DNA from 3 places in the Priestia sp. TRN 1309 genome. Region 1 is predicted to be linked to each of the others. Evidence: riboswitches for the same ligand, from Rfam matches in the RefSeq annotation. Region 1 holds a riboswitch; each other region holds the start of a gene.
What was found. A riboswitch is a leader RNA that binds a small molecule or an ion and turns the genes downstream of it on or off. The one in region 1 is predicted to bind lysine.
Positions count from the first base shown of each region.

Region 1 (8,075 bases):
TAAGCCTGAACATAAAGAACGGTCAATGGAAGAGTACGAAACGATGTTTTGGGATACGCTGACGTTTCTTCATCAAATTGATCAAAAGAAATGGCCGCAAGATATTCCAAAAGACCCAAAAGATGCATTATGGGAATTTTGTTTTCACGGAGAACCTATTTTTGTCGTCTGTAATACGCCTGCTCATTCTCTACGTAAAAGCCGTAAGAGCAGAGGATTTATGATTACATTTCAGCCGCGGTGGGTGTTTGAAGGTATGACAGGAGATTCAAAAATAGGGAAGCATGTACAAAAAGTCGTCCGCGATCGGTTAAAAACATATGATGACGTATCAGCTCACCCTGAGTTAGGCTGGTATGGACAGCAGGAAAACAGAGAGTGGAAGCAATATTTTTTACACGATGATAATAACCATACTACCGGACAGTGTCCATTTAAATTAAAAAGGAGTGAGCAGCATGGACGTAAAAAAAGCCTCTATTAAAAAAGGAGTTGGCGGAAAGTTTGAAGAAGTAATTAAAGAGCTGCTTCCGGCGTATACTGGATACGTTGAAGTACAGCACGATATTGCTTTTCAAACACATCCGTCTCATACGCATCCAACTGATGAAATTCTTCATATCCTTGAAGGATCTATTTACTTTACAGTTGAACGTGATACGGTTCTATGTCAGGCCGGAGATCGGATACATTTACCGAAACAAACGGTTCATTCTTCAAAAGCCGGTCCTGATGGATGCACATACGTTATTTCCATTTTAAAATAAAGACGAAAGAAGATGATGCTTATGCTACGTTCCCGGCCAGTGTTGCTACTTATCGATGTACAAGAAGGGTTTTATTCACCCCAGTGGGGAGAAAGAAACAATTTAGATGCAGAAAAGAATATGCTGACGCTACTGCAAGCATGGAGGCGCCAAGACTATCCTGTCATTCACGTGCAGCATGCATCAGAAAATCCAGACTCTCCTTTACATCCAAGTTCAAAGGGGTTTCAGTTCAAAGAAGGATTTGGTCCACAAGAAGACGAATACTTAATTCGCAAGCACGTGAACAGCTGTTTCATTGGAACAGAGCTAGATAGCTATTTAAAAGCAAATGGCTATGATACGCTTATCTTAATAGGACTAACTACTAATCACTGCGTCTCTACGACTGCGCGCATGGCTGGAAATCTAGGGTATAGGACGTATGTTGTGAACGATGCAACGGCCTGTTTTGATTGTATGTCCTACGATGGAAAAACCAGACTTCTTGCAGAAGATGTACATACATTCGCACTGTCTTCCTTGCACGGAGAGTTTGCAACGGTCGTTTCTACAAAAGAGACTCTTCAAGTCCTTCAAACCTTTCAATATGCCCAAAACCAATAACCGATGTGCATACGCACATCGGTTTTTTATGTAGATTATGTTTCTTAAAAGAAGTAAAATAAAGATAATTCTATACTATAAGGAGTTTGTACATATGATCATTCGTTATGCTAAAGAAGAAGATTTACCTATGCTTGTTGAAATTTATAATCAGTCCGTTCAAACAAGTGCTGCTACTTTTGACTTAACGCCTGTAACAGTAGAACAAAGAAGGGGCTGGTTTAATAATCATATTAGCAATGAACTTTTTCCACTTATTGTCGCGGAAAAAGATGGAGTAGTAGCGGGCTATGCTTCGCTTTCCTCGTATCGAGATAAAGAAGCGTACATTCAAACAGTAGAGCTATCGATTTATATTGATAAAAATCAACAAGGGCATGGTATTGGGAAACAGCTTATGAAGCGCATTTTGGAATTAGCTAAAGAGCTCGACCATCACGTTGTCATTTCAGGAATTACAAAAGGGAATGATATCAGTATCAAAATGCATGAGCAATTTAATTTTACATTTTGCGGAGAGTTTAAAGAAGTGGGCTGGAAATTTGATCAGTGGCAAGATGTACTTTTTTATCAGCTTATTTTATAAGATGTATGACACCTTTACACATTGTAACGTTTTAGTTTCATGTGTAAAGGTTATTAAAATAATAAGTTGTTTTATTATTTTAATACGAAAGGTGTTAGCTATCATGAGTACACATTTTCAATATCAACATCTAAGAGCTGTGCCGAAAAGATGGTCCCAAAAAGAACTGCATATCCAGCTGAATAGAATCAAACACAATTCTGAACTATCTACTATAGCAGCAGATCCGCTTTTTCATCTGTTAGAATGTACCCGTTCAGGCCTTCAAACTAAACAAGAAATCATAGACTACATCCAAACCATTCCTAATCACCAACTTCCATCTTTTGCAACTCATTTAAGCAGGTTAATTCAGCGTATTTATTATATCGAAGCTGCTGATTACTATAACCGTCCCCTCAAAGGTTATATGCTTGTTATGAAAAACCAACCCGCTTATATATCTCTTCATTTTGCCGATCAGCTCATATAAAAAGAGCTCTCTATTCTTTTGAATAGAGAGCTCTTTTTATTCGTATTTTTTCACTGTTACTTGACATTCTTTTAACGGGATAAGCTTCGACTTTTTCGTCCATTTGTATCCTAACCAAACAATTAAGAATAAAGGAAGTCCGATATAAGAAACAAGTACACCGTACCAGTCAATCGAGTCACCCATAAACGCCGAATAGTTTTGGCCTAAAATAACAACGGCACATAAAATAAAGGCAAAGATAGGGCCAAATGGGAAAAGTTTTGCATGATATGGAAGTTCACTCAAATCATGACCTTGAGCAACAAATGCTCTTCTAAAACGATAGTGGCTGATCGCAATTCCTAACCAAGCAATAAAACCAGACATACCAGAAGCGTTAAGTAACCACGTATATACCGCACCGTCTCCAAAAAATGAAGCACCAAATGCAAGTGTACCGACAAGTGCCGTTGCGATTAAGGCATTAACTGGAACGCCTCGTTTATTCACTTTTGCTAAGAACCTTGGTGCTTTTCCATCTTTCGCTAAGTTCCACAGCATACGCGTAGAAGCATACATACCTGAGTTACCAGCAGATAAAACAGCTGTTAAAATAACGGCATTAATCGCTGATGCTGCAAACGCCAGACCTGCTCGTTCGAATATTAAAGTAAACGGACTTACTCGCACGTCATCACTTGCTAATGAATTCGCTGTGTATGGAATAAGCATTCCAATAACAAAAATAGCTAAAATATAAAATAACAAGATGCGCCAGAAGACTTGTTTAACTGCGCGAGGAACCGTTTTTTCCGGATCTTCACTTTCTCCAGCTGCGACTCCAAGCAACTCTGTTCCTTGGAATGAAAAACCAGCTGCCATAAAGATACCTAGTACAGTGAAGAATCCACCGTGAATCGGTCCATCACCAAGCGTGAAGTTTTTAAAACCCGGTGCTTCATTGTTAAAGATACCAAAAATCATCATAATACCAATAACTAAAAAGATAATAACCGTTACTACTTTAATTAACGAAAACCAAAATTCAGATTCACCAAATCCTTTTACAGAAAGGTAGTTAAGCCCAAACATAATTAATAAAAACAGTGCACTCCATAAAATAGAAGAAGAGTTCGGGAACCAAAATTTCATAATAAGGGCTCCAGCGGATAATTCAGCTGCAATCGTAATAGCCCAGTTATACCAGTAGTTCCAGCCGAGAGCGAAACCAAAGGATGGATCTACAAAACGAGACGCATACGTACTAAATGAACCAGCTTCAGGCATATAAGCTGCGAGCTCTGCTAGACTGGTCATCAAAAAGTAAACCATTACGCCAATAATAGCGTAAGCTAAAAGCGCTCCCCCAGGTCCTGCTGTGTGAATTGCTCCACCACTTGCTAGGAATAAGCCGGTTCCGATGGCTCCTCCTAATGAAATCATCGTTAAGTGGCGAGATTTCAACCCACGTTTTAATTCTTGCTGCTCTTGCATAGATAAATACTCCTTTCGAATGTACGGAAAGAGACGGGATAACATAAAAAAAGCCCGCAGTATATGTGCGCGCTTTTAAATCTGAAAACCGCGTCAACCTTCCGTGAAGATAGCTCTTCACATCACTCGCATGATGTGACAGTTCTGTTCCTGTTCGGAGACAGCCCCAGCTTAAATCAACCGAGAAGTGATCTAAACTTCGGCAATTTTTCCTTTCAAGCAACATCCTCAATGTTCTCTGCATTTCCGTTACTTTACTATTAAAAACTGCGACCTCTACCTCATCGATTAGGATGAGGGTTTTTTATATTCAATTGACATAAAAGAAGTATAACAAATACTAAAACGATTGTCATTATAAAAAATAGATTCAGAAAATAGAAACATCTTTGAAATCTCTCGAATCTATTTTGTTACATATGATATAATAAACATTGTCTTTATACTACATAAATATCCAAACGTACCACAGGGGGAGCCGCCGTGCTGAGAGTGAACGAAATGTTCAGACCCTTAGAACCTGTTAGTTAACGCTAGCGTAGGAATGTGGGAATAGTAGCATATATTTGCTTACTCCTGTGTAAACCGTTTGATATGAATGATTCAAAAACAGGAGTGAGAAACGTGAATAAAGCATTACCTTTACAGGCTAAAATTGAAATAGCTATTTTTGCAGCATTGGCACTTCTACTTGACCTTTTGCCTTCCATTAAGATTGCAACGGCTGTAAGTATTTCGTTCTCCATGGTGCCCATTTTTATTATGTGCTTTCGCTGGGGAGTAAAAGGCGGGGCTCTATCTGGTCTATTATGGGGGCTTTTGCAGTTAGCGACAGGAACGGCTTATATTTTAACAGCGCTACAAACATTTATTGAATATATTGTGGCTTTTGCTTTTATAGGTTTTGGAGGTATTTTTTCACAATCTATTAAAACAAATTTAGCTACCAATAACAGATCAAAAGCTTTTGTTTTGATTGTTTTATCCCTTATTATCGGAAGCTTCGCACGTTATTTCTGGCACTTTATTGCTGGTATTATTTTCTGGGGATCGTACGCACCAAAAGGTATGTCCGCTCTGTGGTATTCTTTTTCAATGAACGGTATTTCAATGGTAGGGTCACTAATAGCCTGCTTAGTCATTCTTTCATTGTTAATTCCATCGGCATCAAGAATGATTGTAACTAAATCACATTCATCATAAGAAAAAAGACTAAATCTACCAAGATTTAGTCTTTTTTGTCATTTGTCACCTTTCTTTACACAAAAGTGTGTCAGGTTTGATAACATAGTTAGTGAAATATTCAAAAAACTGTTTTATGATAGTCAACATATTCAAACGAGATAAAGGATTGATAGCATGCTACAGAAATGGATCACGAGCATAGGTTTAGATATTGGAACAAGTACAACAAAACTGATTGTAAGCAAGCTGTTAATAGCAAATCAACAAAATCAGTTTACGCTGCCAGGCTGTCAAATTATTGATCGTCAAGTAACGTATGCAAGTTCTATCTATACCACACCTATGCTAAACGAGGTTGAAATCGATGTTCAACGATTAACGGTACTACTAGAACAAGAGTACAAGAATGCAGAAATCTCCTTAGATCAAGTGGAGGCGGGCGCTGTGATCATCACAGGAGAAACTGCTAGAAAGCAAAATGCAGAAACTATCGTTCACTATCTAGCCGAACATGCTGGAGATTTTGTTGTTGCAACAGCCGGTGCTGACTTGGAAGGAATATTGGCGGCAAAAGGATCAGGAGCAATCCAACATTCCGCTGAAACAAATGCAGTAATTGCCAATATTGATGTAGGAGGAGGCACCGCTAACATCGCTTTATGTCAAAACGGAAAAGTGATCGAAACGTTTACGCTGCATGTAGGTGGAAGATTAATTCGGCTGAATTCAGACGGCTTTGTTACCTACGTTTCACCTTATTTAACTGAATTTTTAAAAAATAATTCTTTAATACTGCGAGAAGGTGAAAAAGCAACATTTGAAAAACTCTCGTCTATCTGTCAATTACTAGCTGAAGAAACCGTGAATTATGTAAGAGCACTAATTCAAACCTCTTCGCTGCTCGTTTCTCCTCATACAAGATCTTCTATCCAACCAGAAACAATTATGATTTCAGGAGGGGTAGGAGCAATGATGGAGAAGCAAAAGCCGAAAACAGTGAGGGAAGTGGCTGTACATGGAGACATTGGTCCTCTGCTAGCGTATCAGTTTCAATCCATACACGTATCTCAAGCCGCTGAAACAACGCGCGCTACTGTCATTGGGGCTGGCATGCAAAATACAGAAGTTAGCGGATCAACCGTATACATTAAGTCTAAAAAACTGCCGCTGAAAAACATTCCGATTATAGAAATACCTGTACAGCCAGAGGAGGAGTGGAATCCGCAGCTGTTTCAAGAAAGAGCTCGAGCGTCATGCATGCAGGCTTCAACTATTTTCAGCGCAGAAGATCCTCCCGTTGCTATTGCTTTATCTCATTTCCCTTACTGCAGCTATATAATGCTGCAAGAATTAGCAAAAGTAATAAGCGCTGAATTTGGTGCTTGTTTTAAAGGAGCTAAGTGCCTCGTTGTTTTATGCGAGCAGGATATTGCTAAAGCTTTAGGACAAGCACTAGCCAAACAGGAGAACGAATTAGAAATTATTTGTTTAGATCAAATTGACTTTACCCACGGAGATTATATCGATCTAGGGTTACCCGTAGCTGGAGAGGCAATCTCTGTTTCGATTAAAACACTCGCTTTTTCATCATAATCAACTGAACATACAAGGAGGAAAAGATGTTTAAAACTACCCGGTTGTTAGGAGAAACATTTTCATTTTATAGCTTGAAAGAAATTATGGCCAAAGCAAACGAAGAACGTTCTGGAGATCAGCTCGCAGGAGTTAGCGCTGAGTCAATGAAAGAACGAATGGCAGCCAAACAAGTGCTAGCTGATATCACACTTGCTGATATTCGAAATTACCCGCTGCTAAGCGCAGATGAAGACAACGTCTCGGCATTAATCGAAAGTCAGGTTGATTCATCAGTTTACGACATTATTAAAAATTGGACAGTAGGGGAGTTAAGAGAATACATCTTATCTGATGAGCATACCGGAGAAGACCTTCTTGCGCTTAGCAAAGGATTAAACAGCGAAATGATTGCGGCAGCTACTAAAATTATGTCCAATTTAGATTTAATTCAAGGAGCTGCCAAGATAGAAGTGCAAACTACTTGTCAAACGACTATCGGTCAAAAAGGCGTATTGGCTTCAAGAGCCCAGCCTAATCATCCTTCAGATAACTTAAAAGGAATGAGAGCATCTCTTTACGAAGCGTTAAGCTATGGAATTGGAGATGCGGTTATCGGAATTAACCCTGTTATTGATACAACGGATAATATCTACGCGCTTTTAAATGAAACAAAAAATATAATCAACGAATGGTCGATTCCTACTCAAAACTGTGTATTATCACATGTGACGAGCCAAATGAGAGCAATCGAAAAAGGAGCAGCTGCTGACTTGATTTTCCAAAGTTTAGCAGGCACAGAAGCCGGTAATGATTCATTTGGGATTTCACTGTCTATGCTCGATGAAGCGACAGCGTTAATTCATGAAAAAGGGACAGCAAAAGGTCCGAACCGCTGGTATTTTGAAACAGGACAAGGTTCTGAACTGTCAGCAGAAGCCCACTATAATATTGATCAAGTAACGCTCGAAGCTAGATGCTACGGCTTAGCTCGCCACTACAAGCCTTTCTTAGTTAACACGGTTGTTGGATTTATTGGACCTGAATATTTATATAACAGCAAACAAGTCCTGCGAGCTGGGCTAGAAGATCACTTTATGGGCAAAATGCACGGCTTGCCTATGGGAGTAGACGTATGTTACACCAACCACATGGATGCTGATCAAAACGATATGGATAATTTAAGTATGCTTCTAGGAACAGCTGGGGTGAACTTTGTAATAGGAGTGCCCATGGCTGATGACTGCATGCTAAACTATCAGTCTCTTAGTTATCATGATATCGCAACCGTGCGCAATGTACTCGGCCGTACCCCAACGCCGTTATTTCAAAAATGGCTTGAAGATCAGCGTATTATGGAAAACGGACGCTTCACATCAAGAGCTGGAGACCCAACTATTTTTATGAATTT
Region 1 is NZ_JBOZGM010000002.1:538,462-546,536, forward strand. Features, by position in the region: gene ACRPLQ_RS10055 (YqcI/YcgG family protein) at 1-484, shown strand, start outside; gene ACRPLQ_RS10060 (cupin domain-containing protein) at 459-767, shown strand; gene ACRPLQ_RS10065 (cysteine hydrolase family protein) at 789-1,373, shown strand; gene ACRPLQ_RS10070 (GNAT family N-acetyltransferase) at 1,468-1,959, shown strand; gene ACRPLQ_RS10075 (hypothetical protein) at 2,063-2,431, shown strand; gene ACRPLQ_RS10080 (amino acid permease) at 2,468-3,907, opposite strand; lysine riboswitch at 4,010-4,194, opposite strand; TPP riboswitch at 4,369-4,469, shown strand; gene thiT (energy-coupled thiamine transporter ThiT) at 4,502-5,110, shown strand; gene ACRPLQ_RS10090 (ethanolamine ammonia-lyase reactivating factor EutA) at 5,267-6,685, shown strand; gene ACRPLQ_RS10095 (ethanolamine ammonia-lyase subunit EutB) at 6,712-8,075, shown strand, end outside.

Region 2 (8,075 bases), 180 kb from region 1:
AGTCATAACGGATAATAAGATGTCTTCTAGAAAATAGCCGGTAGAAAGGTACCGGCTATTTTTTACGGATTGAGCTACGATTATTTAAAGATAAAAAAGACCTCTCTGAAGGTCTTTTTTATGGACATATAACAATTCTTTTTAAGAGCGAGCAGGATAGTTTATTAGAGAGCTAGAACACATTCATAATACGAACGATTACGGCAACAAGCTGAATATGAGAAAAACATATTCGTATCTTTGAATAATAAAGCTTTTATAACTTATGTGGAGGAGTATGGAAATGTCTATATATGAAATTTGGAATGAAGTGGATCTTTATATGAATGATAAGCTCATACAACCTGACCCTATTCTTGATGAGGTATTGAAGGCAAATCAAGAGGCTGGATTACCTGCCATCGACGTATCGCCTAGTCAAGGAAAGTTTCTGCATTTGTTAGCTTCATTAAAAGGGGCTAAACGCATTTTGGAAATTGGTACTCTTGGAGGGTACAGCACGATTTGGCTAGCCAGAGCTCTTCCGAAAGACGGACAGCTGATTACGCTCGAATTAAGCGCTCAGCATGCAGAAGTAGCACGAGCTAATTTAAAAAGAGCGGGAGTAAGCCACTTAGTAGAAGTCATTGTCGGCCCCGGGCTTGATACATTAGCTGTATTAAAGGATAAGGGAACAGAGCCGTTTGATCTTATCTTTATTGATGCTGACAAGCCGAATAACCCAAATTACTTAAAGTGGGCTCTAGAATTATCGAAACGAGGAAGTACGATTATTTGTGATAATGTTGTTCGTCAAGGGCATGTGGTGAACTCAGAAAGTGAAGATGAAAATGTAAAGGGAATTCGACAATTTATGGATGCTCTGGCTCAAGAAAAACGAATCAGCGCCACGGCTATACAAACCGTTGGAAGCAAAGGCTATGATGGATTCATTGTAGGGATTGTTGAATGATAGAACTCGTGTTACATATAAAGAGGCTGGGACAAAAGTAGTTTTGTTGAAGGGAAATCCGACCGATGAATTCAAATTCTTGATGGAGAATCTCGATTCCTCGGTCGGATTTTTTCATGGTGATAGTGAACGTAAATTTCATGTGTGTAGGTGTAGGTGCTTCTAGCTGTGGATTGATTTCGTTATCTCCCAGCCTCTATTTAATTTGCGTCCAACTTATTTGTTATTTGTTTTGCTGTCAGAAAATTAATCAACTCTCTTACAGCGAATGAACTGTAGCGTTCTTTTAACAGAATAATTCCAAGTTCCCACATCATTTCAGGATTTGCAATAGGTACCGTAATAATATTGGAATCTTTCACTTTGGCATAAAGCGATTCGGGTAAAATAGCAATACCTAGTTCTGCTGCTGTTAATTCAATAATTAAATCCCATTGAGAACTTTTATATGCGATAGAAGGCACAAATCCTGATTTTAAAGCATCTTGAATTAACCGGTCGTGCAGCGTAAATTCTTCACTGAACATAATGAATTTTTCATGCTCCAATTCTTTCATCCAGACGGAAGAACGTTTCGCTAAAGGATGGTTTTTATGGGCGTATAAAAGGAATCTCTCCTTAACGAACGGGTATACGTGAAAATGCTCATCATGACCGCTTGTGAGAGGAAGCATAACAATCCCCATATCTACACCAGCCTCTTCCACAAGGGCTTCAATTTTTTTTGCTCCAAATTCAATAAGCTCTAGAGATACTTTAGGGTATTGTTCATTAAATGCTTTTGCAATCTTCGGGAAAAACAAGGTCCCGATGAGCGGAGGGATTCCCATCTTGATTTGCCCTGTTTGCAAGTTCATTAAATCGCCCAACAAGTGAGGCATGTCTTTTAACACCGACAGCGCTTTAGTTGCCTGATGATACACGACTTCTCCTGCATCGGTTAGCTTTAATTCTCTTGTTGAACGGTCAAGAAGCTCAAATCCTAGTTCATTTTCTACTTTTTTGACGGCTTTACTTAAAGCCGTTTGTGACAAATGAACTTGCAGCGCTGCCTTTGTAAAATTTTTATGATTCGCTACCTCTATAAAGTATTCTAAGTCTCTGATTTCCATGTGAAACTCCATTTCTGCAAACTGCTTATCCTTTTTTTTTACTCTTTATTTTAACCATTAAATTATTTACTGTAAATGCGCTGATTAAAAAAGGGAGCTATCCAATGAATAAAAACGAGGAAAGGAAATGAACTAAAGTTTCTGTCGAAATTGATTTATAAAACCAATAATCTTTTTATAGAGAAACATAGATTTTGCTACTAGCTGATGAGGAATATAAAGATTTTTGCCTGTACGTTCGGGCAAAAATGCAAAACTTATCAAAATAACTGAAAGCCCAAAGGCTGCAGCTGTAATCTCTATCCAAGAAAACACCATATCATTCCTCCTTTTACAAACCTATTAATAGAATATGTAAAAGTTTGAAAGGAGGTTGTACGATAGACCTATAAAGAGCGTCGTCATTAAGCTCTCTCAAAATAAAATGACGTCAAAGAACGCAGGGCCTGTGCCAAACGTTCTTTGACGTCATTTTATTTTCGCTCTTCAGCTTGATGCTCTTGTTTGTTTTGCTCAGTGAGACGTTTTTGATGAGCTTTTGTTTCTGCACTTACGTGATTCGCATCATTCGGTTGATTCTTCTTTGAACCTCCTGCAGCGTTACTCATTAGACGACACCTCCAGTCCGGTTATGAAACATACCTATAGAATGTGCGTATTTACAAACTTTATACACGGCTATCGATATTACTGCACACGAAAAAAGCAAAGGGAGAGTCACTAAGACTGTTCCCTTTGCTTTTTTACTAGGCGACTTTATCGGTGGTGATAATTTTGTTAATCCAGTCTTTTCCTTCTGTAAACCTTGTAACAAGCATCGCTGTTACTGTATTTCCCGTACTGTTTAAGAGCGTAGCAGGGGCGTCAATAATTGTGGAAATGACCGCAATGATGGGCAGAACTTCTGGCGAAAATCCGTAAATTGTAATGATTAACATTTCGCCAATCATACCGCCTCCAGGAATTGCTCCCATTACGGCTCCAACTAAAAAGGCTACGCCTAATATGCTCAAAATACTCGTAGCAGACGTCATATCTTTGCCGAACAAACTGAATAAGAAAACAATTTTTAGAATACCACCGATAACAGAACCATCTTTATGGGTGTTTGCTCCTAATGGAATCACTGTTTCAGCAATATCCAGAGGCACACCCATTTTCTTTGTTGCGTCTAAATTGACTGGAATAGATGCCGCGGAAGAACAGGTAGCAATAGCAGTGATAGAAGGAGCAGCTGCATTTTTCCAAAACAGCTTAATTCCTGCTTTACCGCCAGCAATCCATGCGTATAGCGTAAAGAAGCCAAAATAGTAAACGATTGCAATTAATAAATAAAGAATAAATGCTCTGGCATACCCTTGCAAGATCTTTGGTCCAAGTTCTCCTACTACAGTAGCAAAATAGCACCCTAAACCAATTGGAGCATAGTACATGACAATTTTAACGACTTTCATCGATACTTCTTGACCCGAAGTCAGAAATTTCGCCATAGGCTGTCCTTTTTCACCAGCCATCGTGGTAGCAATACCGAAGATAACGGCAAAGACAATTAATTGTAAAATATGCTCTTTCGAAAATAACTGAACAAAATCAGGTACAGTAAATGTACTAACAAGCTGATTTAAAAGCGTCATTTTTTCAGCTGTATTTTCACTGTCACCCATTAATTCTTTAATGGCAGAAGTATCTACGTTGTGCAGCGGATTGTAAAGTGATGCGCCTAAAAAGCCTAGAACGGCTGAAACAGCAGCAGTGGCGACAAACACAACGGCGATACCTAGCATAATTTTACCAAGACGTTTCATTTCGTTCATGTTTGCGATCGCCGAAGCCACACTAAAAAAGACAAGGGGAACGATAATCATGAACATTAAATTAAGAAACAAATCACCAAAGGGCTTTACGACTGCCACATCGGGCCCGATAGCATATCCTGCTATCCCGCCAATTAAAATAGCGAGAAGCAGAATAAGCGATGATCTGTACGTTTTAAATACACTTAAAACCATATAGATTTCCTCCAAACAACAATAGCTTCTTTACTACGCAAGAACAGCTATCATTTGCTCATTGCATACGTAGTAACGACTGGCTTTACATCTTTACGCACCAAATCTTCGTATGTTTCTCGCTCTACAGCAAGACGAGCTTCTCCATTTTTCACAAATACAACAGCAGGGCGCGGAATACGGTTGTAATTGCTAGCCATTGAATAGTTGTAGGCACCTGTAGAGGATACTGCTAGTAAATCTCCTTGATTAACGCGCGGTAAATCGATATCCCAAATAAGCATATCTCCTGATTCACAGCATTTCCCCGCAATTGATACTGTTTCATCTTTTTTATCCGTCACTCTATTAGCCAAGACAGCTTCATGTTTTGCATCGTAAAGAGCAGGACGGATATTATCGGTCATACCGCCATCAATTCCTACGTATTTGCGTACACCTGGAATCTCCTTCGTTGAGCCGATTGTATAAAGCGTTGTACCTGCTTCTCCTACGATGCTTCTTCCAGGCTCAATCCAGACTTCCGGAAGGGTATAATTCTGTTCAGTTAACGTGCGGCTTAGCTTTTCTGTCAGTGCATCTACATAATACTCAACTGGAAGTGGAGAGTCGCTTTCGGTATAACGAATACCAAAACCACCACCTACGTTTAAAACTTTTACTTCAAATTCCATTTTATCACGAATACTGAATAAGAAATCAGTTAAAATATCAATGGCGCGAGAAAAACCATCTACTTCAAAAATTTGCGAACCAATATGACAATGAATGCCTAAAAGATCGTAGTAAGGCTTTTCTAATGCAGAACTTACCGCTTTCATAGCCTGGTCATTGGAAAGACCAAATCCAAACTTGGAGTCTTCCTGTCCGGTCATAATATATTCATGTGTGTGGGCTTCAATCCCTGGAGTAACACGCAGAAGAATAGATGCTTTCTGTTTGCGCTCAGCTGCTAAGGCATGTAAAACTTCAAGTTCGGTAAAGTTATCCACAACAAAACAGCCAATATTCGCATCAAGAGCCATTTCAATTTCTTCAATCGTTTTGTTATTTCCGTGAAAATGAATGCGTTCAGCTGGATATCCCGCTTCAAGAGCTGTAAATAATTCGCCTCCTGAGACCACATCTAATGACATATCAAGCTTCGTTAAAAGGCTAGCCATTTCCATACAAAGAAACGCTTTCCCTGCATAGGCGATTTGATATGAAAATCCGCTTCTTTGAAAGGCTGAATGGAAGGCCTTGCATTTCGTCTCAATTAATTCTTGATCGTAGATGTATAGGGGAGTGCCGTATTGTTTTTTCAGTTCGACCGTATCGCACTGCCCAATTTCTAAATGATTGCTGCTGTTAATTTTACTCGTTCCATGTAAGTACATAATCCGTATCCCTCCATTTAAATCATTCAACTATAACTTTGATGGTCAGTAGAAAAACACAAAAAAGACCCGTGAAGTGATGTTCACGCGTCTTGGTTTCATAATAATAAAGTATTATTACATTCTAGGCATCAACATCTCTTCAATAGCTCTCCACAAACCAAGTGGTTTGTGACAGCTCAGCATTTATTCAATACTGAACCAGTATATGAACACAATGGATGTTTATATACTTCGGCACGAAATCCCTTTTACTTATCTTCACAGACTCCATTAGTCTCCAATAAGTGACTCTTGATTTCATGCACCTCTATTCTCAGAGAGGAAAATTATATTTAAATGTAACTCCTATTATATTTCCTTTTCCTCTGTCTAGTCAATGAAAAGTTAAGGCATAGGAATATCAAAGAAGATAAATAAAAAAGCTATGAAGCTTCCAGATAGAATCCAAGCAGCCAGCGCTGTCTTCTGATGAATGATTAAAAGTGAGAACGTGACAATATTGAAGAGAAAAGAACATAGCAGCGACCATCCATAATGATGAGTGATACTGTGATTAACATAAGCAATGAACTCAATCACAGTAAATAAAAGCGCCCATAAAAGAATCCACCACAGCCGGCCGCTTACATGCAGCGGCAGCCTTCCTAAAAAAACCGGTATAACAAACGGATAAATAATTAAGGTTATTCCAAGAGAAACCATTAGGTGATCGGGTAGAAAAAGATGATCAATACCAACAGGGTGAAATACCCATACGCGGTGATGAAACAGCAGCACTTCATAAAGCAAATTCCCCGTGACCCAAAACAGCAAAGTAGGGTAGTATTCTTGATACCTTCGCCACTTGCCAAATAGTAAACCAAGAATGATAAAAAATAATACAAATGAAGATTGCATACGCTCTCCTTAAAATAATGGTTATTTCTTTTTATTTACATATTATAGTGGTTTTATTCTTTCATTTTTTTATTCAGCACCTATAATAGAAAAGCCGTAAGCCACAGCGTTAAAGACGTACTACCACTATTTATGGCTTTCTTCACCCTGTTATAATCTTGGTAAAAGAACTTCTACCGCTTTTGTTTACGAGACGAAAGGAGCTATATGTCAAAGTCAGCAAGGCTTAAAAATAAGCTTAAAATAGCTTCGCCTAGTATGTGACTTCTTTTTTTGCTATGCTAAAATTGCATACATATAGCATGAGAATACTAGAAGAAAGAAAAGGGTGTTTTGGTATGAAAACATACATCGTAGTTGGAGCTGGGGTACTTGGAGCTTCTACGGCATATCATTTAGCAAAAGCAGGAGCAGATGTGACATTGATAGATCGCAAGGATGCTGGTCAAGCTACTGATGCAGCAGCAGGAATTGTTTGTCCGTGGCTTTCGCAGCGTCGAAATAAAGCATGGTACCGATTAGCAAAAGGCGGCGCCAAGTACTATCAAACATTAATTCAGCAATTAGAAGAAGATGGAGAAACGGATACGGGATATAAGCGAGTAGGAGCAATCAGTTTACACACTGATGAACAAAAGCTTAAAAAAATGGAAGAACGAGCATATAAGCGTCGGGAAGAAGCCCCCGAAATAGGCGAGATTACACGTTTATCCACTAAAGAAACACAGGCTTTGTTTCCGGCTCTTTCGGAAGAATACAGTTCAGTTCATATTAGTGGAGCCGCTCGCGTTAACGGAAGAGCTCTTCGAAACGCACTTGTGAATGCAGCGAAGAAAAACGGTGCAAAAATAATAGAAGGAAACGCAGAACTACTTTATGAAAATAATCAAGTAACGGGCGTTGCCGTAAATGGACAAACCCTTCTAGCAAGTACAACAATCGTGACAGCAGGAGCGTGGGCAAATCAATTACTAGAGCCTCTTGGAGTGAAATTTTTAGCAAGCTTTCAAAAAGCGCAAATTGTCCACTTGCATCTTCCTGATTTAGATACAAAAGACTGGCCCGTTGTAATGCCTCCAAGCGACCAATATATTCTTTCGTTTGAACAAGGTCAAATTGTCATAGGAGCAACACATGAAAACGACACGGGTTATGACTTGAGAGTAACGGCTGGGGGGCTTCATGAAATTTTTTCAAAGGCCTTATCAATTGCTCCTGGCTTAACAGAAAGCACAGTCTTAGAAACAAGGGTAGGGTTTCGACCATTTACTCCAGGCTTCTTGCCAGTCATTGGGGCTCTTCCAGCTTACGAAGGAATACTAGTAGCGAATGGTCTCGGAGCTTCAGGCTTAACTTCGGGCCCTTATCTTGGTTCAGAGCTGGCTAAATTAGCACTTGAAATGGAAATGGAAATTGATCTTAGCGACTATGATGTAAGAGGAGCTATTGAGTCCTAAGCAAATAGAATGAATGAAAACAAATAGAAGTTCGCAAACTATAACTACTATATGATGAAAGGAAGTAGATTGTTTGCGAAAGATTATGATAAGTGCAGCAGCAGCTTTTTTATTTATGAGCGCGACACCTGTATTAGCGGAAAACAATCCTCAGCCAGAAACAAAAGACGTGCAGCTGACGTCTCAGCAAAAGCAGGAATTATCCGTTCTGTACAAAGAAATGTTCGAAAAAAAGAAAGAAATACTTTCAAAATATGTGGAGTACG
Region 2 is NZ_JBOZGM010000002.1:721,227-729,301, reverse strand. Features, by position in the region: gene ACRPLQ_RS11030 (GNAT family N-acetyltransferase) at 1-15, shown strand, start outside; gene ACRPLQ_RS11025 (O-methyltransferase) at 266-952, shown strand; gene ACRPLQ_RS11020 (LysR family transcriptional regulator) at 1,153-2,064, opposite strand; gene ACRPLQ_RS11015 (hypothetical protein) at 2,197-2,382, opposite strand; gene ACRPLQ_RS11010 (hypothetical protein) at 2,538-2,672, opposite strand; gene ACRPLQ_RS11005 (dicarboxylate/amino acid:cation symporter) at 2,811-4,073, opposite strand; gene lysA (diaminopimelate decarboxylase) at 4,124-5,452, opposite strand; lysine riboswitch at 5,591-5,773, opposite strand; gene ACRPLQ_RS10995 (CBO0543 family protein) at 5,840-6,352, opposite strand; gene ACRPLQ_RS10990 (NAD(P)/FAD-dependent oxidoreductase) at 6,691-7,809, shown strand; gene ACRPLQ_RS10985 (YckD family protein) at 7,883-8,075, shown strand, end outside.
Region 2: it holds a riboswitch for lysine, as region 1 does, so the genes downstream of both, lysA (diaminopimelate decarboxylase) here and ACRPLQ_RS10080 (amino acid permease) in region 1, are expected to answer to the same signal.

Region 3 (8,075 bases), on a different contig from region 1:
ATAACTGTTGACCCGTTGTTGCTCCAGCAAAAGCCGTACGGTGATGCTGCGTTCCGCCAAATCGTCTGAAGTCTAACAAACCCTCAGGAGTACGGTTAAACATAACACCCATACGGTCAAGTAAGTGAATAATACCAGGAGCTGCTTCACACATTGCTTTTACAGGTGGCTGGTTGGCTAAAAAGTCTCCGCCATACACTGTGTCATCAAAGTGTTCCCATGGTGAATCTCCTTCACCTTTCGTATTTACGGCTCCGTTGATTCCACCTTGCGCGCAAACTGAGTGAGATCTTTTTACCGGAACTAGTGAAAATAAATCTACTTGCTTGCCAGACTCAGCAATTTTTATTGTTGCCATCAAGCCAGCTAAACCGCCACCGACTACGATGATTTTTCCGTTACTCATCGGAACCCCACTCCTTCAAAACCTTAATTTTATGCAAATGCGAATAATGTACGAACACCTACGAATGTAAGTGCTAAGAAGATTGCTAATGTCACATAAGTTGAAATTCTTTGAGAACGTGGTGTTACAGTTAACCCCCAGCTAACTCCAAATGACCATAGACCGTTTGCAAAGTGGAAGATCGTAGATACAACACCAACTATGTAGAATGCAAACATTGCTGGGTTGCTTAAAATTCGTTCCATCATTTGAAAATCTACTTCTTTTCCAAGCGCAGCTTGTATTCTGGTTTCCCATACGTGCCATGTGATGAAGATAAGTGTGATTACACCTGAAACACGCTGAAGGATAAACATCCAGTTACGGAAAAATCCATAGTTGTTAACGTTTGTTTTAGCAGTGAATGCGATGTAAAGACCGTATATTGCGTGAAAAACGATTGGTAAGAAAATAATGAAAATTTCTAGAGCATAGCGGAAAGGTAAGCTCTCCATGAAGTGAGCTGCTTGATTAAATGATTCTTCTCCCTTTGTCGCGAAATGATTCACAACTAAATGCTGTGTTAAGAAAATCCCGATTGGTATTACTCCAAGTAGTGAATGGATTCTCCGATATTGAAACTCTCTGTTTGCCGCCATCTGCGTAGACCCCCCTTAGTTAAATGAACATAGTTTGTGAAGAACTTTCTTACTCCCACTAGACAAATAGATTAATCGTGAATACAGGAAATGAAAACCTTTGCATTTCCTAATAAAGTATGTGACAGGTTAATTTTACTCCCATCGATTAAGAGCGTCAAGGCAAGATGTTTAAATCTTCTATAAAATATAAATTTATAAAATTTTATATTTGTTAACGCTTACTGCATTGATGTTAAAGATTTTTTCTTTCTATTATAATATCGCTTGCCACAGTTAAGTAAGCGTTTACTTTATACTTTTATTGTAAACAAGTTCACAAAACATTTACACAGGTAAAAGTACCCTTTTAAAAGTAATTTTATGGATTTTTTATCTTTACATCTAACTCTTTTTACCATAATAAAGATCCTCTTACATTTTATCAAAAAAATGCGTGAGAGGTTTTTTAGATTTGTATATAATAGTAGTAAAGAAAGAGGGGAAAGCATGAGCAATTTACAAACAGAATCACAGCAAGAACTTGAAGAGACGATGGAAACATTAGAACCTAATGCCGCAGCTGAAACAGAGAGAGCTCTTGATCACGTTCCATATTTCGGATACAGCCTTTTGCGTGACGTGTTAATTCCAGAGCTTCTTGGAGACGAAACGAATACCATCTCATACTGGGCAGGAAAACACCTTGCGCGTAAATATCCATTAAATACAATGGATGAAATCGTCGCATTTTTTAAAGCAGCTTCCTGGGGAACACTGACGCTTGCCAAAAAAGATAAATATTCACTAGAGCTTGAGTTATCAGGTGATGTGGTCAGCAAAAGATTTCAGCAGGAAACTTGTTCATTTCATCTTGAGTCAGGGTTTGTGGCTGAACAGATTCAGCGTCAAAACAACTGCCTAACAGAAGCCTACTTAACACCTAAAGAAAAGAACGGAAAAGTGCTGATTTCCGTGCAGTGGGACCGAAAAGATATCTTACCTACCGAAACCCGTGCGGAGCGTTATAAAAAGTAAGAAATACGTATATATAAAAGACGTGGAGATACCACGTCTTTTTTCTTTTCTTTATACTTGCACTGCCTGCTGCTCTTCTAATTCAAATGCTACGTGAAGCGTCTCAACAGCTTTTACCATATCAGCATGCGGTACAACTGTAGATACTTTAATTTCAGACGTGCTGACCATCTTCACTTCAATTTTCTCTCCTGCCAGCACTTCAAACATTTCGGCTGCAACACCTGGATTAGATATCATGCCAGATCCCACAATCGATACTTTAGCCAGACTGCTTTCATGTTCAATACGCGTATACCCCAAGGTAGATTTATACTCTTTTAAGACGGCAAGAGCAGCTTCTACATCTACAGTTTTAATAGAAAATGAGATAGAGAGGCGATTATTAGCCGTTACGTTTTGAATAATAATATCCACATTTAACTGTTCTTTTGCTAATGCTGTAAAAATAGTAGAAAGAGTTTGTAACTCGTTGTTTAACCCTTCAATTGTCACCCGTGAAATATTATCTTCAAACGCAATTCCTCTTACGACTAAGTTTTGTTCCATTGAAACTTCCTCCTCAACAATCGTTCCATTCTCGTTTTCTAAGCTTGAACGCACTTCTAGCGGTACCTGATAATTTTTTGCAAACTCAACAGCGCGCGGATGCAGCACCCCTGCTCCTAAATTGGCTAATTCTAACATTTCGTCATATGAAATAGAATGAAGTTTACGAGCCTCTTCTACGTAGCGCGGATCCGTCGTAAACACTCCTGTTACGTCTGTATAAATATCACATTTTGCAGCTTTTAGTGCCGCGGCAAGAGCTACTGCCGTCGTGTCAGAGCCGCCTCGACCTAATGTTGTAATGCTTCCATCTTCTGAACAGCCTTGGAATCCAGCTACTACTACGATTCGACCTCTATCTAATTGGCTTTGAATACGAGTCGTGTCAATGTGCTGGATTCGTGCATTGCTGTGAACTGCTTCCGTCTGGATACCAGCTTGCCAACCTGTTAGCGAAGTGGCTTCATGACCTTTGCATTGAAGAGCCATTGTTAACAGGGAAATCGTTACTTGTTCTCCAGTTGTAAGAAGCATATCCATTTCGCGTTTACTTGGACTGTCCGTAATATCACTTGCTAATTTCACCAGTGCATCTGTGGTTTTGCCCATTGCCGATACAACAACTACTACTTGGTTACCGCGCTCTGCTTCTTGAATAACACGGTTTGCTACATGTTGAATACGTTCAACAGAACCAACAGATGTTCCACCAAATTTTTGAACGATTAATGCCATAATTTTGTTCATTCCTTTTCAATAAATTTGCATATGCAGGATGATGAGAAGCTAAATTTTTTTACTCAGACAATAAAAAAAGCAATGAGATGAGCTCTCATTGCTTAACGAACGAAAATTATAAAACATAACCGTCCACTGCCGTGAGATAGCTCTCCAAGAATCTACATCTTGACAATCCTACGTTTATTCAACGCAGAACCAGCAATCATTACTATGAGGTAATGTTCACTTCGGCAAATTTCCCTTTCCGCATCGTTCATAAGGGCTCATACCCTTCCTGATGCGTACTGATTAAATTTGCACCTCTATCTTCACTTCATTTGATGAAGTGTCGTATGAAATTAGTTAATAGCTTATCAAATATTTTCTATTATTTCAAGACTATTTTTGTAATGTTTCATAAATTTTTTCAGCAATGTTTTGAGGAACACCTGAATTTCGTATATCTTCAACCGTTGCTTCTTTCAATTTTTTCACCGAACCAAAATGCTTTAACAAAGCTTTCTTACGCTTTTCTCCCACTCCCGGAATGTCGTCTAGAACTGACTGAAAAGCGGACTTAGAGCGCACTTGACGGTGGAAGGTGATTGCAAAGCGGTGAACTTCATCTTGAATTCGCTGAAGCAAATAAAATTCTTGACTATTGCGTTCAAGCGGTATGATTTGAGGAGGCTCACCAATCATCAGGTTGGAGGTTCTGTGTTTATCATCTTTAACAAGACCTGCTGTAGGCACTAAAAGTCCCAATTCATTTTCGAGAACGTCCTGGACTGCAGCTAAATGCCCTTTGCCTCCATCTACAACAATTAAATCCGGAAGCGGAAGGCCTTCTTTTAACGCTCTGGAATACCGTCTGCGAACGACTTCCCTCATGGAACTGTAATCATCTGGTCCCTTTACGGTCTTAATTTTATATTTGCGATATTCTTTCTTTTCCGGTTTCCCATCAACAAAAACAATCATCGCAGAAACTGGGTCTGTTCCTTGAATATTTGAGTTATCAAATGCTTCAATCCGATAAGGAGCGGCAATTCCAAGCTCTTCTCCTAACCGTTCAACTGCGCCAACTGTACGCTCTTCATCTCGTTCAATTAAATAGAATTTTTCACCGAGCGCAATTTTTGCATTTTTACACGCAAGTTCTACTAATTCTTTCTTTTTGCCTCGCTTTGGATGCTGAACCTCTACTTCTACTAACTTCTCAGCTAACTCTGCATCAATCGTTGCTGGAACCATCACTTCTTTTGGCTTAATATTTTTGGCATAAAACTGACCGATAAAAGTTAAGAAATCTTCTTCTGGCTCTTTATAAAAAGGAAACATAGAAACTTCTCGCTCAATTAATTTCCCTTGGCGAATAAAGAAAACTTGAACACACATCCAGCCTTTATCGTAAGAATAGCCAAACACATCTCGATTAACAAAATCATTAAACGTTACTTTTTGCTTTTCCATTGTCGCTTCGATATGAGCAATTTGATCTCGGTATTCTTTAGCCCGTTCAAAGTCAAGTTCTTCTGAAGCTTTTAACATTTTTTCAGTTAACTCTGTTTTGACATGCTCATATCCACCATTTAAAAACCGCGTGATATTTTCAATAATTTGTTTGTTTTGCTCTTCTTTTACCTCTTTTACGCAAGGAGCTAGACATTGCCCGATATGGTAATACAAACAAGGCCTATCTGGCATAGTGGAGCACTTTCTTAACGGATAAATGCGATCAAGAAGCCGCTTTGTTTCATTTGCTGCTTGAACATTAGGATAAGGACCGAAGTATTTCCCTTTATCTTTTTTTATTTTTCTTGTAATAACAAGTCGGGGCTGTTTTTCAGCTGTAATCTTAATAAACGGATAGCCCTTATCATCTTTAAGCATAATATTGTATTTTGGGTCATGCTTTTTAATTAAATTCATTTCTAAAATAAGCGCTTCTAAATTAGAAGATGTGACGATATATTCAAAGTCGACAATGTCGTTTACAAGTCGAAGCGTCTTTCCGTCATGAGATCCGGTAAAGTAGGAACGTACTCGATTTTTTAATACTTTTGCTTTTCCTACGTAAATGACCGTTCCATATTTATCTTTCATCAAGTAACAGCCGGGCTGATCCGGTAAAATAGCCAGCTTTTCTTTTAAATAATCGTTCATACTTTTCTCCTTCCTCTTCTCTTACTCTGTCCATCTATACAATCGCTTATGAAGCGTAACCTACATTCTTTCCTGTCTTAATACATGTACATAAGCTGGATTTATGGCGGTGTTCCTTACATCTAGTATAAAACAAACGAACGCATATTCGCTAAATAAAAGTATTCCCAAAAGAGAAAAAGTGGAGAAAAAGAAAAAAACCTAGCCTGAGCTAGGTTTTGACTTACGCGTGTTTATTAATTAATTCTGTTAATGCTTCTTTTGGTTGGAAACCAACTACTTGATCAACTTTCTCTCCATCTTTGAATAATACTAAAGTTGGGATACTCATAACACCAAATTTTCCAGCTGTTTCTTGATTTTCATCAACGTCTACTTTTACGATTTTAACTTTATCGTTAAGTTCGCCATCAATTTCTTCAAGAACTGGAGCAATCATTTTACAAGGGCCACACCATGGTGCCCAAAAGTCAACAAGCACTAGGCCTGATTTAATTTCATCTGTAAAGTTTTTATCTGTAGCATGTGCAATAGCCATTTTAATTCCTCCTAAATATATGCAATATCCAAATTCTACTCACAGTATATCACCTTCAAATAAGGTTTGCTAACTTTTTGCTTACATTTATACTGTTTATTCTCCGCTCTAGTTTGTACAATTTGCCTAAAAATATGCGTAGAAAATTTCGTTTCCCATGAGGCTGAGACCTGACTAAATGAATCCAAAGACGAACAAATAGTATACATGGGTTGAACCGCTTGCGACACCGCAGTTGATTTCCATGCAAGACTTCGCTTTTCTAGCAGGAGTCTTCGCCTTGCCCTCCAATCACCTGCTAGAAAGACCTACCCTGCGTTTACCCTAACAAAAAAACGAACCACTAATCAAAAATCTTGATCAACGGTTCGTTCTTCACTTCGTCTCAAATACTTTTGTCCGAGAATCTTACGCAGACTGTACTTTCAGCTTTTTAAATTCTTCCGTTAGCAGAGGCACTACTTCAAATAAATCTCCAACGATTCCGTAGTCAGCTACTTTAAAAATATTCGCTTCAGGATCTTTATTGATTGCAACAATAATTTTTGAATTTGACATACCTGCCAAATGCTGAATAGCACCTGAAATTCCGCAGGCAATGTATAAATCTGGTGTGACTACTTTGCCCGTCTGACCGATTTGAAGAGAATAGTCGCAGTAATCTGCATCGCACGCTCCGCGAGACGCTCCAACAGCTCCATTTAACACGTCCGCTAGTTCTTGGAGAGGTCCAAAACCTTCCGTACTTTTTACACCTCGACCACCTGCAATCACGACTTTTGCTTCGGACAAATCAACCCCTTGCGTTGCTTTGCGTACGACTTCTTTTACAACAGTACGCAGGTTTTTGATTTCAACATTTAAATCCTCTACATCACCTGTACGCCCCTCATCTTTTGCAAGCGGTGAAATATTATTTGGACGAATCGTGACAAACGTAAAAGCATCGGTCATGATTTTCTTCTCAAATGCTTTACCAGAATAAATTGGGCGAGTGAAGACTACTTGATCCCCTCCCACTTCTACATCCGTCACATCCGAGATAAGTCCTTTATCTAAGCGAGCTGCCAGTTTTGGCGCTAGATCTTTGCCAAGAGCCGTATGCCCAAATACGATAGCTTCAGGCTGTTCACTTTCAATGATGGCTAATAATGCCTGAGCGTAACCATCCGATGTGTAAGCAGCTAAATCTTCATGCTCCGTCACAACAACTTTATCTGCTCCGTATGCAATAAGTTCTTCACTTAAAGATTTTACGTCCTTTCCTACTAACGCTGCAATAATTTCTCCCCCGTCAGCTACAGTAGACGCTGCGGAAATCGCTTCAAACGATACGTTTCGTAATCCCCCATCACGTGCTTCTCCAAGAACTAACACTTTGCGTCCCATTACAATACCCCCATTGTTTTGACTTTTGACTTATTAAATGACTTTTGCTTCCTTATGCAGTAAATTGACCAGCTCTGTTACTTGATCTTTTATATCTCCTTGTAATACGCGCCCCGCGTCTTTTTTCGGAGGTAAATAAATTTCAATTGTCTTTGTTTTTGCTTCTACATCATCTTCATCTAAATCTAAATCGTCTAATTCCACTTCAACCAACGGTTTCTTCTTCGCTTTCATAATCCCTGGAAGAGATGGATAGCGAGGCTCATTAAGTCCCTGCTGAGCTGTTACTAAAAGAGGAAGCGACGTTTCAATAACTTCCGAATCTCCTTCCACATCGCGTACAACCGTCACTTTTTCACCTTCAATATCCAGCTTTGTAATCGTTGTAATATAAGGGATTTCTAACTGTTCTGCTACGCGCGGTCCCACCTGGCCTGAACCTCCGTCAATCGCTACGTTTCCTGCTAAGATTAAATCAGGAGATTGCTCTTTTAAGTACTGTGCCAGCAGCCTAGAAGTCGTGTACTGATCGCCATCTTCTATGTCATCTTCCGTATTGATTAAAACCGCTTTATCTGCTCCCATAGCCAAAGCTGTTCGGAGTTCTTTTTCTGATTCTTCCCCTCCTACACTCACGACCGTAATCTCTCCG
Region 3 is NZ_JBOZGM010000006.1:196,771-204,845, forward strand. Features, by position in the region: gene sdhA (succinate dehydrogenase flavoprotein subunit) at 1-406, opposite strand, end outside; gene ACRPLQ_RS22495 (succinate dehydrogenase cytochrome b558 subunit) at 436-1,044, opposite strand; gene ACRPLQ_RS22500 (YslB family protein) at 1,534-2,061, shown strand; gene ACRPLQ_RS22505 (aspartate kinase) at 2,113-3,345, opposite strand; lysine riboswitch at 3,487-3,664, opposite strand; gene uvrC (excinuclease ABC subunit UvrC) at 3,730-5,496, opposite strand; gene trxA (thioredoxin) at 5,720-6,034, opposite strand; gene ACRPLQ_RS22520 (electron transfer flavoprotein subunit alpha/FixB family protein) at 6,443-7,423, opposite strand; gene ACRPLQ_RS22525 (electron transfer flavoprotein subunit beta/FixA family protein) at 7,457-8,075, opposite strand, start outside.
Region 3: it holds a riboswitch for lysine, as region 1 does, so the genes downstream of both, ACRPLQ_RS22505 (aspartate kinase) here and ACRPLQ_RS10080 (amino acid permease) in region 1, are expected to answer to the same signal.